DNA from 2 places in the Delftia sp. DS1230 genome. Region 2 is predicted to be linked to the other one. Evidence: predicted binding sites of a transcription regulator. Region 2 holds the regulator's gene; the other holds the start of a gene.
What was found. The regulator NrdR, encoded in region 2, represses ribonucleotide reductase genes. The targets are predictions, from matches to a motif close to CACNANATNTNGTG.

Region 1 (7,196 bases), 2.9 Mb from region 2:
TGGACAACGCCCAGCGCTACCGCAGCAACGCCCAGCAGCCGCATACGCTGCAGGTGCTGACCGGCGCGCCGGCCGCAGGCCAGATCTGGCTGCAGGTCTGGAGCGACGGCGCCGCACTGGAGCCCACGGTGCAGCGCCATCTGTTCGAGCCCTTCTTCTCGTCGGAAAGCCGCTCCAGCGGCCTGGGCCTGTACATCTGCCGCGAGCTGTGCCAGCGCTACGATGCAGGCATCAGCTACCAGCGGCTGTCGCGGCCCGCGCCGCACGGCCCTGTCGAGGGCAATGCCTTCAGCATCGTGTTCCGCGCCGGCGCCGCATCGGCTCTGCCGGCCTCCCTGTTTGACCAGATTGTGGTGTGATGCCCTTGAACTCCCTGCCCGCTGCCGCATCGATTCTTGTCGTGGACGACGAGCCGGATCTGCGCACCCTCTATGAACTGACCCTGCTGCGCGAAGGCTACCGCGTGGAAACCGCCGCCAGCGTGGGCGAGGCGCGCGAACAGCTGCAGACCCAGCGCTTCGACGTGGTCATCACCGACATGCGCCTGCCCGACGGCATGGGAATGGAGCTGCTGCAGGACCTGCGCAACCAGCAGCGGCGAGAACGCTGCGTGGTCATGACCGCCTACGGCTCGGCCGAAAATGCCGTCGAAGCCCTGCGCTCGGGCGCCTTCGACTATCTGACCAAGCCCGTGGACCTCAAGCAGTTCCGCCTGGTCGTGGCCTCGGCCGCCCAGGGCGTGGGCGGCGTGTCGCCCCCCGGCGTGATGCCGGCGCGCAGCCCCTCGGCGGCGTCGGCCGCAAGCCCCGTGCTCAGCGGCGGCGGGGCGCTCGACGCCATGGTTGGGGAGTCGCCCGCCATGCAGGCCGTCAAGCAGCGCATTGCCAAGGTGGCGCGCGGCATGGCGCCGGTGCTGGTGCACGGCGAGTCGGGCACGGGCAAGGAACTGGTGGCGCGCGCCCTGCACGCCTGCAGCCAGCGCGCCCACGGCCCCATGGTGGCCGTGAACTGCGGCGCCATCCCCGAAAACCTGCTGGAGGCCGAGTTCTTCGGCGCCCGCAAGGGCTCCTATACCGGAGCCACCCAGGACCGCGACGGCTATTTCCAGGCGGCACGCGGCGGCACCCTGTTCCTCGACGAAATCGGCGACCTGCCGCTGCCCATGCAGGCCAAGCTGCTGCGCGCCATCCAGGAACGCCGCGTGCGCCCCCTGGGCTCGGCGCAGGAGGAAGCAGCCGACGTGCGCATCGTCAGCGCCACCCACCGCGACCTGGCCGCCGACGTGCAGGCAGGACGTTTTCGCCAGGACCTGTACTACCGCCTCAACGTCATCGAAGTACTTCTTCCGCCGCTGCGCGAGCGCCGCGAGGACCTGCCCGCGCTGTGCCGTGCATTGCTGGCACGGCTGTCGCAGGAGTCGGGCCTGCCCATGCCCGAGATCGACGAGCGTTCCCTGGAGCAGATCGCCCGCCTGCCCCTGCCCGGCAATGTGCGTGAACTGGAGAACCTGCTGCACCGCGCCATCACGCTGGGCGAGGAAGGGCCGCTGCGCATAGACCCCGAGATGCAGCTGCCCTGCGGCACTCCGCCGGCTCCACCCGCATCGACGCAGACCCAGGCGCACGACGGCGCCGCACCGCCGCCGGAGCCTGCCGACATGGAGCTGCCCCGCGACCTGCAGGCCTGGCTGGACGAGCGCGAGCGCGGCATCCTGGTGCAGGCGCTGCAGGAAAACGGCTTCAACCGCACGGCCACGGCCGCGCGCCTGGGGCTGAGCCTGCGCCAGATCCGCTACCGCATCGACCGGCTGAACATCGCCCTGCCCGGCGACGCCAGCGCCGAGGCGGACGGAGGCGGCCATGGCGAAGCCTGATCCGCAGGCACCAGCCACCACGACCATGGGCCCTGCCTGGACCTGGCAAGGCGGCTGGCTGCAACAGGCACGCCACCTGCCCTCGCCCAACTTCGGCGAGCGCCCGGCCCAGGCCCTGGTCGATCTGGTCGTCGTGCACTCCATCAGCCTGCCCCCCGGCGAGTACGGCACGGGGGCGGTCCAGCAACTGTTCACCAACCAGCTCGACTGGGACGCCCATCCTTACTACCAGGGCATACGCGGCCTGGAGGTGTCGGCCCATTTCTTCGTCACGCGCCTGGGCGAGGTCTGGCAATTTGTGGACTGTGACGCGCGCGCCTGGCATGCGGGCGCCTCCAGCTGGCGCGGCAAGGATCGCTGCAACGACGACTCCATCGGCATAGAGCTGGAGGGCCTGGAGGGACTGCCGTTCGAGCCGGCGCAATATGCGGCCCTGGAGAACCTGTGCGAAGCCATCGCCGCACGCTACCCCGTCGCCCATCTCGCAGGCCATGAGCACATTGCGCCCGGCCGCAAACGCGATCCCGGCCCCGGCTTCGACTGGCCCCGGCTGCGCGGGCTGCTGTCCCGTCACCAGGCCACGGCGAACTGGCAGCTGCCGCCCCGCGCCGGCCAGCCCTCCACGTAAGCACACACCCTCCTGCCGGACTGCGCCAGGCCTTGCACGCAGGCCGGCTTGTCCACAGGCCCAGGAAAAGTGCGCTGTCAATCCAGAAAGCAACCCATGTGGCGCGCAGGCGCACGCCGGGCCGGCCTGATCTTTTTTTACAAATTCACGCATGTGTCGCAGCCCCACTGTTCATGGGGCTTTCGGCGGTCCGACCGGCGCAGCGGCAAGGCTGTAGCGGCTTGCGACAGGCCATCGCCCGCCAGCCACCGCGCAGCGGTGATCTGCTGCTATGGGCTTGCATGCTGGGCACTGTTTTGGCGCAGCGCAAACAGCGGTTTTCCGGCCGTGAGTACCCCGTGTACATGAGACGGCGATACACTACAGGTAGTGCCTGAGAGCACGCCGGACACCATATCTAGTGTTCACAAGCTGTGCACACCCTGTGAAAACGGTGTGCACATCCGGCCATCGATTCCATCTCCCAGCAAGCCTGCCCCCAGTGCAGGTCCGCGTCCGTTCTATCCACAAACACCCGTTGAGGAAACTCATGCAAGAAGCACTGAATTCTTTGGCTCCCGCTGCGCACGGTGATGCTGCCAATCCTTCCTCCGCCCATCACCTGTCCGTGCAGGACGGCTACCAGATCATCCGCCGCAGCGGCGACGTGGTGCCCTTCACCCCGCAAAAGATCGCCGTCGCGCTGACCAAGGCCTTCCTGGCCGTGCGCGGCGCCCAGGGCGCTGCCTCCGCCAGCGTGCGCGAGACCGTGGACGAGCTCACCCAGGCCGTGGTGCGCGCCCTGCTGCGCTCGCGTCCGGGCGGCGGCACCTTCCATATTGAAGACGTGCAGGACCAGGTCGAGCTGGGCCTGATGCGCGGCGGCCACCACGACGTGGCGCGCGCCTATGTGCTGTACCGCGACCGCCGCAACCAGGAGCGTGCCGAGCAGAAGAAGGCCGCCGAGGCCGCTGCCGCCGCTGCGGCCGCGCCCGCCCCCGTGCTGCATGTGACCGACAATGGCCAGCGCGTTCCGCTGGACCAGGCCCGCCTGCTGGCCCTGATCGAGGCCTCCTGCCGCAACCTCAATGCCGACATCCAGGCCGCGCCCATCGTTGCCGAGACGCTGCGCAACCTGTACGACGGCGTGCCGATCGAAGAAGTCTTCAAGGCCTCCATCCTGGCCGCGCGCACGCTGATCGAAAAGGACCCCGACTACACCTACGTCACCGCCCGCCTGCTGCTGCACACCATCGTGCGCGAGGTCATGGGCCATGACGTGCAGCCTGCCGACATCCAGTCGGCCTACGCCGCCTACTTCCCCGGCTTCATCCAGAAGGGCGTGGACAACGAGCTGCTCAACCCCGAGCTGCTGAACTACGACCTGCCCCGCCTGGCTGCCGCCCTCAAGGCCGAGCGCGACGAGCAGTTCGACTACCTGGGCCTGCAGACCCTGTACGACCGCTACTTCCTGCACGTGCGCAAGACGCGCATCGAGCTGCCCCAGTCCTTCTTCATGCGCGTGGCCATGGGCCTGGCGCTGCAGGAAGAGGACCGCAACGCGCGCGCCATCGAGTTCTACGAACTGCTGTCTTCCTTCGACTTCATGAGCAGCACGCCCACGCTGTTCAACAGCGGCACGCTGCGCTCGCAGCTGTCTTCGTGCTACCTGACCACGGTGCCCGACGATCTGGACGGCATCTATGAGTCGATCAAGGAAAACGCTCTGCTGTCCAAGTTCGCCGGCGGCCTGGGCAACGACTGGACGCGCGTGCGCGCCCTGGGTTCGCGCATCAAGGGCACGAACGGCGAGTCGCAGGGCGTGGTGCCCTTCCTCAAGGTGGTCAACGACACGGCCGTGGCCGTGAACCAGGGCGGCAAGCGCAAGGGCGCCGTCTGCACGTACCTGGAGACCTGGCACCTGGACATCGAGGAATTCCTCGAGCTGCGCAAGAACACGGGCGACGACCGCCGCCGCACGCACGACATGAACACGGCGAACTGGATTCCCGACCTGTTCATGAAGCGCGTCATGGAAAAGGGCCAGTGGACCCTGTTCTCGCCCTCCGATGTCGGCGACCTGCACGACCTCTTCGGCGCAGCCTTCGAGCGCGCCTACACGGCCTACGAAACCAAGGCCGACACCGGCGAGCTCAAGCTGTTCAAGCGCATCCCGGCCGTGGACCTGTGGCGCAAGATGCTGTCCATGCTGTTCGAGACCGGCCACCCCTGGGTCACCTTCAAGGACCCCTGCAACGTGCGCTCGCCCCAGCAGCACGCCGGCGTGGTGCACTCGTCCAACCTGTGCACCGAGATCACGCTGAACACCAGCGACACCGAGACCGCCGTCTGCAACCTGGGCTCGGTCAACCTGGCGCGCCACATCACCAACGGCGCCATCGACCACGGCAAGCTGCGCAAGACCATCACCACGGCCATGCGTATGCTGGACAACGTGATCGACATCAACTACTACGCCGTGCAGAAGGCCAAGGACTCCAACCTGCGCCATCGCCCCGTGGGCCTGGGCCTGATGGGCTTCCAGGATGCGCTCTATGAAATGCGCATCGCCTACGCCAGCGACGCGGCCGTCGAGTTCGCCGACCAGTCGATGGAAGCCATCTGCTACTACGCCTACTGGGCCTCCACCGAACTGGCCAGGGAACGCGGCCAGTACTCCAGCTACAAGGGCTCGCTGTGGGACCAGGGCATCCTGCCGCTGGACACGCTGAACCTGCTGGAGAAGGCCCGCGGCGGCTACGTGGAAGTGGACCGTTCCTCGCGCCTGGACTGGGATGCGCTGCGCGCCAAGATCGGCCAGCACGGCATGCGCAACTCCAACTGCGTGGCCATCGCGCCCACGGCGACCATCTCCAACATCGTCGGCGTCGATGCCTCCATCGAGCCTTCGTTCGGCAACCTGTCGGTCAAGTCCAACCTGTCCGGCGAGTTCACCGTCATCAACCAGTACCTGGTGCGCGACCTGAAGCGCCTGGGCCTGTGGGACGACGTGATGGTCATGGATCTCAAGCATTTCGACGGCTCGCTGCGCCCCATCGACCGCGTGCCCCAGGACGTCAAGAACCTGTACGCCACCGCCTTCGAGGTCGAGCCCACCTGGCTGGTCGAGGCCGCTGCACGCCGCCAGAAGTGGATCGACCAGGCCCAGAGCCTGAACATCTACATGGCCGGCGCCTCGGGCAAGAAGCTGGACGACACCTACAAGCTGGCCTGGCTGCGTGGCCTGAAGACCACCTACTACCTGCGCACCACCAGCGCCACCAACATCGAGAAGTCCACGGTGCAAAGCCGCGTGCTCAACGCAGTGCCCACGGCTGCCGCCCAGCCCGCTGCCGTGAGCACCTCCAGCGCCCTGGAAGCCGCGGCAGCCGCCGCACGCGCCCAGGCCCCGGCGACGGACATCAAGTTCTGCGCCATCGACGATCCCGGCTGCGAAGCCTGCCAGTAAGCCGCGCAGCGCGGGGCCTCGCCACGGCGCAGGCCCCGCGCCCTGCCCGCCAGCCAGCGCCATGCGCAGGATCTTCGCCATGGACCTTGGGCCTGCTCAACATGCCAGGCCACCCATGGTCCTACATTGACCGGAGCAGAAAGAGAGGCCTCTTTCGCACCGAATGAACTGAACATATGCCTCAGGGCATGCCGGAGAAAATTGCAATGCTGACCTTTGACGACGACGCCACCCTCTCGAACACGCCGACCGGCGCAGGAGCTGCCCCCGCCACCGGCACACACCAGCGCGTCAACGCCGCCGACAAGCGAATCATCAACGCCAAGACCGACGTCAACCAGCTGGTGCCCTTCAAGTACAAGTGGGCCTGGGAAAAGTACCTGGCCACCTGCGCCAACCACTGGATGCCGCAGGAAGTGAACATGAACCGCGACATCGCCCTGTGGAAGGACCCCAACGGCCTGACCGAGGACGAGCGCCGCATCGTCAAGCGCAACCTGGGCTTCTTCGTGACGGCCGACTCGCTGGCTGCCAACAACATCGTGCTGGGCACCTACCGCCACATCACCGCACCCGAGTGCCGCCAGTTCCTGCTGCGCCAGGCCTTCGAGGAAGCCATCCACACCCACGCCTACCAGTACATCGTGGAGTCGCTGGGTCTGGATGAAGGCGAGATCTTCAACGCCTATCTCGAGGTTCCCTCCATCCGCGACAAGGACGAATTCCTGATCCCCTTCATCGAGGCGATCATGGACCCCAGCTTCAAGACCGGCACCTTCGAGACCGACCAGACGCTGCTGAAGTCGCTCATCGTTTTCGCCTGCCTGATGGAGGGCCTGTTCTTCTACGTGGGCTTCACGCAGATCCTGGCCCTGGGGCGTCAGAACAAGATGACCGGCGCTGCCGAGCAGTACCAGTACATCCTGCGCGACGAGTCCATGCACTGCAACTTCGGCATCGACCTGATCAACCAGCTCAAGCTCGAAAATCCGCAGCTGTGGACACCCGAATTCAAGGAAGAAATCACGGCGCTTTTCGTCAAGGCCGTCGAGCTGGAATACCGCTACGCAGAGGACACCATGCCGCGCGGCGTGCTGGGCATGAACGCATCGATGTTCAAGGGCTACCTGCGCTACATCGCCAACCGCCGCGCCACGCAGATCGGCCTGGAGGCCCTGTTCCCGAACGAGGAAAACCCGTTCCCCTGGATGAGCGAGATGATCGATTTGAAGAAGGAACGTAACTTC
Region 2 (7,196 bases):
GGCACGGCATAGGCCTGCCTGAAGACGCGGCTGAAGTGCGAGAAACTGGTGAAGCCGCAGGCCATCGCCACATCGGTCACGCGCCGCGCATTGTCGGCCTGCAGCAGCAGGTGGGCCTGGGCCAGGCGCTCGTTCCAGAGCCAGCGGCTGGGAGTCAGTCCCTCGGTGGCGAACAGGCGCGCCAGGCTGCGCAGCGACATGCCCAGGCCCTGGGCCACCTGCAGGGGCTTGAGCTCGGGGTCATCCAGCCGGGCCCGCATGTACTGCTTGGCCTGGGCAAGCCGGTTGCGGGTTCTGAAATCATCGGGCCTGGCTGAGACCAGCAGCATGGTCATCAGGGTGGGGTGAAGATTCTGGTCACCGGCATCCTGTTGAAGGATGGGTGAAGGCGGTGGAGTGCTGCTCGCAGGATCGCTGCGATCCTGGCGTTGCGTTGAGCCGGAAGAGGTCTGCATTTCACGAATCTCCCGCAAGTTGCGGCTGGTGCCTGAGGGATGGTCCGCAGGCGGTTGAAGAACAATGTTCTGTAATTCTAGCTATCAATATTTGTAATTTGATAGTTTTATTGTTTCTTTGCAGGAGATGGCAGCCTGCGCAATGCACCGCTGCAGCGGGAGCGGCGCCTGGGGGCGACCCGGGCATAATCATCGGCCTATGAGCGGCAACACCTTCGGAACCCTATTCACTGTCACCAACTTCGGCGAATCGCATGGCCCGGCCATCGGCTGCGTCATCGACGGTTGCCCGCCTGGCATGGCACTGAGCGAGGCGGACATCCAGCACGACCTGGACCGCCGCCGCCCCGGCACCAGCAAGTTCGTGACGCAGCGCAACGAGCCGGACGCGGTGGAAATCCTCTCGGGTGTCTACGAAGGCCGTACCACGGGCACGCCGATCGCTTTGCTGATCCGCAATACCGACCAGCGCAGCAAGGACTACTCCAACATTGCGCAAAGCTTTCGTCCCGGCCATGCCGACTACGCCTACTTCCAGAAGTACGGCATCCGTGATCCGCGCGGCGGCGGCCGCTCCTCCGCACGGCTGACGGCGCCCACGGTGGCGGCCGGCGCCGTGGCCAAGAAGTGGCTCAAGGAAAAATTCGGCACCGAGTTCCGCGCCTGCATGACCCAGGTGGGCGAGCTGTCGCTGCCCTTCGAGAGCTGGGAGCATGTGTGCAACAATCCCTTCTTTGCGCCGGTGGCCGATGTGTCCCGCTACGAGGAATACATGGATGCGCTGCGCAAGTCGGGCGACTCCTGCGGCGCCGCGCTGCGCGTGCAGGCCAGTGGCATGCCGGTGGGCCTGGGCCAGCCGCTGTATGACCGCCTCGATGCCGACGTCGCCTACGCCATGATGGGCCTGAACGCCGTCAAGGCCGTGGAGATCGGCGCGGGCTTCGACAGCGTGGTCCAGCGCGGCACCACGCACGGCGACTCGCTGAGCCCCGAAGGCTTTCGCAGCAACAACGCCGGTGGCATCGTGGGCGGCATCAGCACGGGCCAGGCTCTGGAGGTGCGCATCGCCATCAAGCCCACCAGCTCCATCATTTCGCCGCGCGAGTCCATCGACACCCAGGGCCAGAGCACCGAAGTCATCACCAAGGGTCGCCATGACCCCTGCGTGGGCATCCGCGCCGCGCCCATCGCCGAAGCGTTGCTGGCCCTGGTGGTGATGGACCACGCCCTGCGCCACCGCGCCCAGTGCGGCGACGTCGATTCAGGCCTGGCGCCGATTCCTGCCGCGGCGCCCTGAAAGCGCTGCCAGGACGCCAAAGAGAAAGCCGCCCAAGGGCGGCTTTCTTATGTCCTGCCGGCCTGATCAGCCAGGATTGCGGACTTCATCCATGACGTTCTTGAAGTCGTCCACGTCCTCGAAGCTGCGGTAGACGCTGGCGTAGCGGATGTAGCCGACCTTGTCGAGCAGCTTGAGCTCGCGCATCACCATCTCGCCCAGGCGGCTGGAGAGCACTTCGCGCTCGCCCAGGTTGCGCAGCCGTTCCTCGATGCGCTCGATGGCGGCATCGATCTGCTCCGTGCTCACGGGACGCTTGCGCAGCGCAATCTTGAACGAACCCAGCAGCTTGGCGCGCTCGTACTCGATGCGCCGCCCGTCCTTCTTGACGATGGCGGGGAAGCTGACCTCGGGCCGCTCATAGGTGGTGAAGCGCTTGTCGCAGCCGCCGCATTGGCGGCGGCGGCGGATGAAGCCCCCATCCTCGGCCTCACGGGTCTCCACGACCTGGGTGTCCGGGTGGCTGCAGAACGGGCACTTCATGGCAGGCCTCTATGCGCTCAAATCAGGCGCCGTAGACCGGGAAGCGGGCCGTCAGCTCGGCCACCTGGGCGCGCACGCGGGCCAGGTTGGCTTCGTCGCTGGGGTTCTCCAGCACGTCGGCCAGCAGGTTGGCCGTCAGGCGGGCTTCCTCTTCCTTGAAGCCGCGCGTGGTCATGGCGGGCGTGCCCACGCGGATGCCGCTGGTGACCATCGGCTTTTCGGGGTCGTTGGGGATGGAGTTCTTGTTGATCGTCATGTGGGCGGCACCCAGCGCGGCTTCGGCCGCCTTGCCGGTGATGCCCTTGGCGCGCAGGTCCACCAGCATGACGTGGCTTTCCGTGCGGCCGGAGACGATGCGCAGGCCGCGGGCCGTCAGCGTTTCGGCGACGACCTTGGCATTCTTCACGACCTGCTCCTGGTAGGCCTTGAACTCGGGAGACAGTGCTTCCTTGAAGGCCACGGCCTTGCCGGCGATGACGTGCATCAGCGGGCCGCCTTGCAGGCCGGGGAAGATGGCGCTGTTGATGGCCTTCTCATGCTCGGCCTTCATCAGGATCACGCCGCCGCGCGGGCCGCGCAGGCTCTTGTGCGTGGTGGTGGTGACCACGTCGGCGTGAGGCACGGGGTTGGGGTACACGCCCGCGGCGATCAGGCCGGCGTAGTGGGCCATGTCCACCCAGAAGATGGCGCCGACTTCCTTTGCGATCTTGGCGAAGCGCTCGAAGTCGATGGCCAGGGCGTAGGCCGATGCGCCGGCCACGATGATGCGGGGCTTGTGCTCGCGCGCCAGCGCTTCCATCTTGTCGTAGTCGATGGCTTCTTCGGCGTTCAGGCCGTAGGAGACCACGTTGAACCACTTGCCCGACATGTTCAGCGGCATGCCGTGCGTCAGGTGGCCGCCTTCGGCCAGGCTCATGCCCATGATGGTGTCGCCGGGCTTGGCAAAGGCCATGAGCACGGCCTGGTTGGCCTGGGAGCCGGAGTTGGGCTGGACGTTGGCGGCCTCGGCGCCGAACAGCTTCTTGACGCGGTCGATGGCGAGCTGCTCGACCACATCGACGTTTTCGCAGCCGCCGTAGTAGCGCTTGCCTGGATAGCCTTCTGCGTACTTGTTGGTGAGCTGGGAGCCCTGGGCTTCCATCACGGCGGGCGAGCAGTAGTTCTCGCTGGCGATCAGCTCGATATGTTCTTGTTGACGCAGGTTCTCGGCCTGGATGGCGGCAAAGACTTCGGCGTCGACCTTCTCGACGGTATTGGTGCGTTGAAACATGGCAGTCCTGTGAACTTGAAATTCCCTTGAGGCCAAGGGCTGCCCAGGCGAACGGCGGAACACTCCAGATCCCGCGTGCGCATGGAGGCTGGGCGGTACGCTCCCCGGTGGTTCACAGAAGGTGGTTCTTTTCAGGCCTTCTGCTGGTTTCCACGTCAGCGGCAGCGGTGCGTGAAGCGGCTGCGCCTATCGCCAGTTGCGTACCCCGCTAGTGTAGCTGAGCTGATGGAGCCGAAGACAGGCGAGGGGCGTTGGCGAAGCCGCCTGCCTGGCAGATCAGCGGGTGCAGGCAGGCATGAAAAAAGCTGGCCTTAGCCAGCTTCGTGCGCCATGTCGGTGGTTCCGGTTACAGCGCCGGCTCCTGTGTCTGCAGGGCCACCTGTTCGGTGCGCGCGGACATGCTGCTCGAGCTGACCGGCACTGCCGGGGTGCCAGCGGACGCAGCCGAGGCCGCAGGTCCGGCTGCCTCGGCCGTGGATGTGGCCGGCTTGGTGGCTGCGATCTGGACGGCCTGCTTGGGCTGCTCGATCTTGGCGGTCATCAGCGGCACGGCACGCAGGCCGGCGGCCATGCGCAGGCGCTGGTGCTCGGCCAGCACCTTGGCGGCATAGCCGCCGTCGGTGGGCAGGTTGGCCGCGCCCACGTAGTAGCGCAGGCCACCTTCGATGGAGCCGGCGCGCTCAATGCACTCCTTGAGCACGCGCACGCCCACGCGCAGATTGCTGACGGGGTCGAACGCGGCGTTCTGGCCGCCGAAGTTCTCGTACTTGTCGGTATGCACCGTGGTCATCACCTGCATCAGGCCTTGCGCGCCGACAGCGCTTTGCGCGAACGGATTGAAGCTGGATTCGATGGCCATGATGGCCAGGATCAGCGTCGGGTCCAGGCGGTTGACCTTGCCCAGGTCGTAGGCTTCGCTGACCAGTGCCGCGATGGGCTCGGGCGCCACGCGGTACTTCTTGCTGAGCCAGAAGGCCACGGCCGCCTGATCCTTGGGCAGGTTCTTCGGGTTGGTCGCCGTCGCGCGGTCGCTGGCCGCGAGTTCGACGGGCGCACCCAGCTCGGCCATCTGGCGAGCGGTCAGCCAGGAGCGCAGCTGGCTCTCTCCGGCATCGCGCAGGTCGGGACGGGCGAACAAGGTAATGGCCAGGAAGGCCACAGCCAGGCCCAGAAGGGCGAAGCTGTTGTGGATGATGGCAAGAAAACCGTTGGCCACATCGATGGCGAACGTTCGCGCGGCGGCGAAAAATTTTCCTGACGCTGGCATAGCTTTTTCCTTTCTAGGGGCACCAACCCGAAACGGCCTTCGCCGAAGCGAAGGCCGGTGAGGCTGACACCCTGGATTGGGTGCTGCGGATCCGGGAGGCTGGCGCTTGGTGCACCATGGCGTTGTAGGCCTGCGGGATCTGCTCAGTCGTGAGGCAGCAGAAACAAAAAACGCTCTATTCGAGCGCTGGCGGATTCTAGGAGTTCACCAAATACACGGTCAACACTATGAAGTGCGTTTGTTAGATCGATGAATAATAACAAACCATGGATGCAAACACAGTTTCTGAGTGTTTGAGAGCAGGTTGCGTGCTACCGATGTGGGGCGCTTGCGGCGGTTGTACAGGGCTTCATGAAATTGCAATGAAATGCAAAAGCACTGGCAGGCCTGGCCTGCATCCTTCTATATTGGAGGCGACTGCTCCTGCAGTCGTCTCGCCAAGGTGGAAGACGGGTAAAAGTGGTGTTCGATGGTTCGGGCACAATCGTTCAAGTCTTCTTCCGCGGCCTTCCTGGAAGCAATCTCTTGCTTCCGAGCAGCAAGGACCATCCTCTCCTTGACTGCGGAAAACGGCCAGGACTTGTGCCTGCCGTAAAGCCCGGAAGCCGGTTCAAGGCTTCCGGGCTTTGTCTTTCCAGGGTGACTGCAACGTCAAGAAATGTGCGGTGATGCGGGTTGAGGTCTTGCTGCCAGCCCAATTTCTGATGCAATGCAGCCACCGCTGCGTCCTCTGTCCAGGATGGCGCCGTATTAGTTATTAGAGCCCCATGCAATTTCTCTTCAAGCACCGCTGGCTGCGCAGGCTGGCCATCGCCTTTGCAGCGTTTCTTTTGCTGTGGCTGCTGCTGTGGGCGCTGGTGCCCGTTGTCGCCAAAAGCCAGCTGGAAAAGCAGGCATCGGCCAAGCTGGGTCGCCAGGTCCATGTGGGGGCAGTGGAGTTCCGGCCCTGGTCGCTGGAGCTGACCCTGCGTGATCTGCGCATTGCCAAAAGCCAGCCGGCGGGCGCAGGGCAGGCAGAACCCGCGCCGTCGTCGCCACAGCTGCAGGTCGACCGCATCTATGTGAATGCCAGTATCCAGTCCCTCTTCAGGCTGGCACCTGTCCTGGATGCCATCGAAGTCGATGCGCCGGTGCTGCGCCTCACGCAGCAGAGCCTGGGGCACTTCGATGTGGATGATGTGCTGGCCCGGCTGGCCGAGCCCAGCGATACGCCGCCGGCCAAGCCCTTGGGCTTTGCGCTGTACAACATTGCGCTGCGCGACGGCCGCGTGCAATTGCAGGACGATGTCCAGCAGCGTGAGCACATGCTGGATCAGCTGCAGCTGAAGCTGCCGTTCATCAGTAATCTGGAGTCCAAGCGCGAGATCAAGGTGCTGCCGCACCTGTCCTTCGCGCTCAATGGCAGCCGCTTTGAATCCAGTGCCCAGAGCACGCCTTTCACCGACCAGCGCCAGACGGCCGTCGATCTGAGCTGGCAGGGCGTGGACCTGACGCCTTACCTGGGCTATGTGCCCGCCAATGCCCCCGTCAAGCCGCGCTCCGGCGTGCTGGATACCAATCTGCACATCTCCTTTGAGCAGGCCGAGCAGGCCGTGGTGCGGATCACCGGCGAGGTCAGCCTGTCCGGTGCCGAGTTGCTTGACCGCGATGAGGCGCCCCTGCTGCGTTTCGAGCGCCTGGCGGCCGTGCTCAAGAACGTGCAGCCCCTGCAGTCGGTGGTGGAGCTGGAGTCCGTGCAGTGGAGCTCTCCAGAGATTTTCGCGGCCCGTGATGCGCAAGGCCGCATCAACTGGATGGCGATGGGCAGTCGCTCTGCCTCCGATTCCAGGCCGGCAGTGGAAAAGCCTGCCTCCGATGCGCCCCAGCCCCAGCCCTGGAGGGTGAGCCTGGACAGGCTGGCCATTTCCGATGCCACGGTGCATTGGCGCGATGCGTCGCCCGGCGCAGGCCAGTCGGGTGCGGCGCTGCAGGCGCGCCAGCTGTCATTGGAAGTGCGCGATGTCCGCTGGCCGCTGGAGCAGCCTTTGCAATTTGATGCCGGCATGCAGGTGCAGTCTGCAGCGGCAGGAGAGGGCGCAAAACCCGCCGAACTGAGGCTGAGCGGCGCCATGACCGACAGGCAGGGGCAACTGGCCGTCTCCGCGCGCCAGTTGCCTCTGCAACTGGCGGCGCCGTATCTGTCTGCCCATCTCAAGCCGGAGCTGACCGGCCTGCTGAGCACCGACGCCGGCCTGGGCTGGAGCGGCTCCGCCATGGTGGTGCAGGTGGCCGAGCTGGGCGTGGAGCAGTTGAGCCTCAAGGACAAGGCCGCGCCGGTCGACATCGCGCGCCTGCAGCTGGAGCAGGTACAGGTCAATCTGGCCAGCCAGCAGGTTTCCGTGGGGC

Region 1: the regulator NrdR is predicted to act here: its motif matches at 2,891-2,904, upstream of AAN986_RS23695 (ribonucleoside-diphosphate reductase subunit alpha).

The regions. Positions count from the first base shown of each region.
Region 1 covers NZ_CP157763.1:5,250,808-5,258,003, forward strand. Annotated here, with positions in the region: gene AAN986_RS23680 (ATP-binding protein) at 1-359, shown strand, start outside; gene AAN986_RS23685 (sigma-54 dependent transcriptional regulator) at 359-1,873, shown strand; gene ampD (1,6-anhydro-N-acetylmuramyl-L-alanine amidase AmpD) at 1,860-2,501, shown strand; gene AAN986_RS23695 (ribonucleoside-diphosphate reductase subunit alpha) at 3,031-5,949, shown strand; gene AAN986_RS23700 (ribonucleotide-diphosphate reductase subunit beta) at 6,156-7,196, shown strand, end outside.
Region 2 covers NZ_CP157763.1:1,880,416-1,887,611, forward strand. Annotated here, with positions in the region: gene AAN986_RS08430 (AraC family transcriptional regulator) at 1-335, opposite strand, end outside; gene aroC (chorismate synthase) at 655-1,752, shown strand; gene nrdR (transcriptional regulator NrdR) at 1,819-2,274, opposite strand; gene glyA (serine hydroxymethyltransferase) at 2,297-3,544, opposite strand; ZMP/ZTP riboswitch at 3,579-3,754, opposite strand; gene AAN986_RS08450 (lytic transglycosylase domain-containing protein) at 3,891-4,811, opposite strand; gene AAN986_RS08455 (DUF748 domain-containing protein) at 5,579-7,196, shown strand, end outside.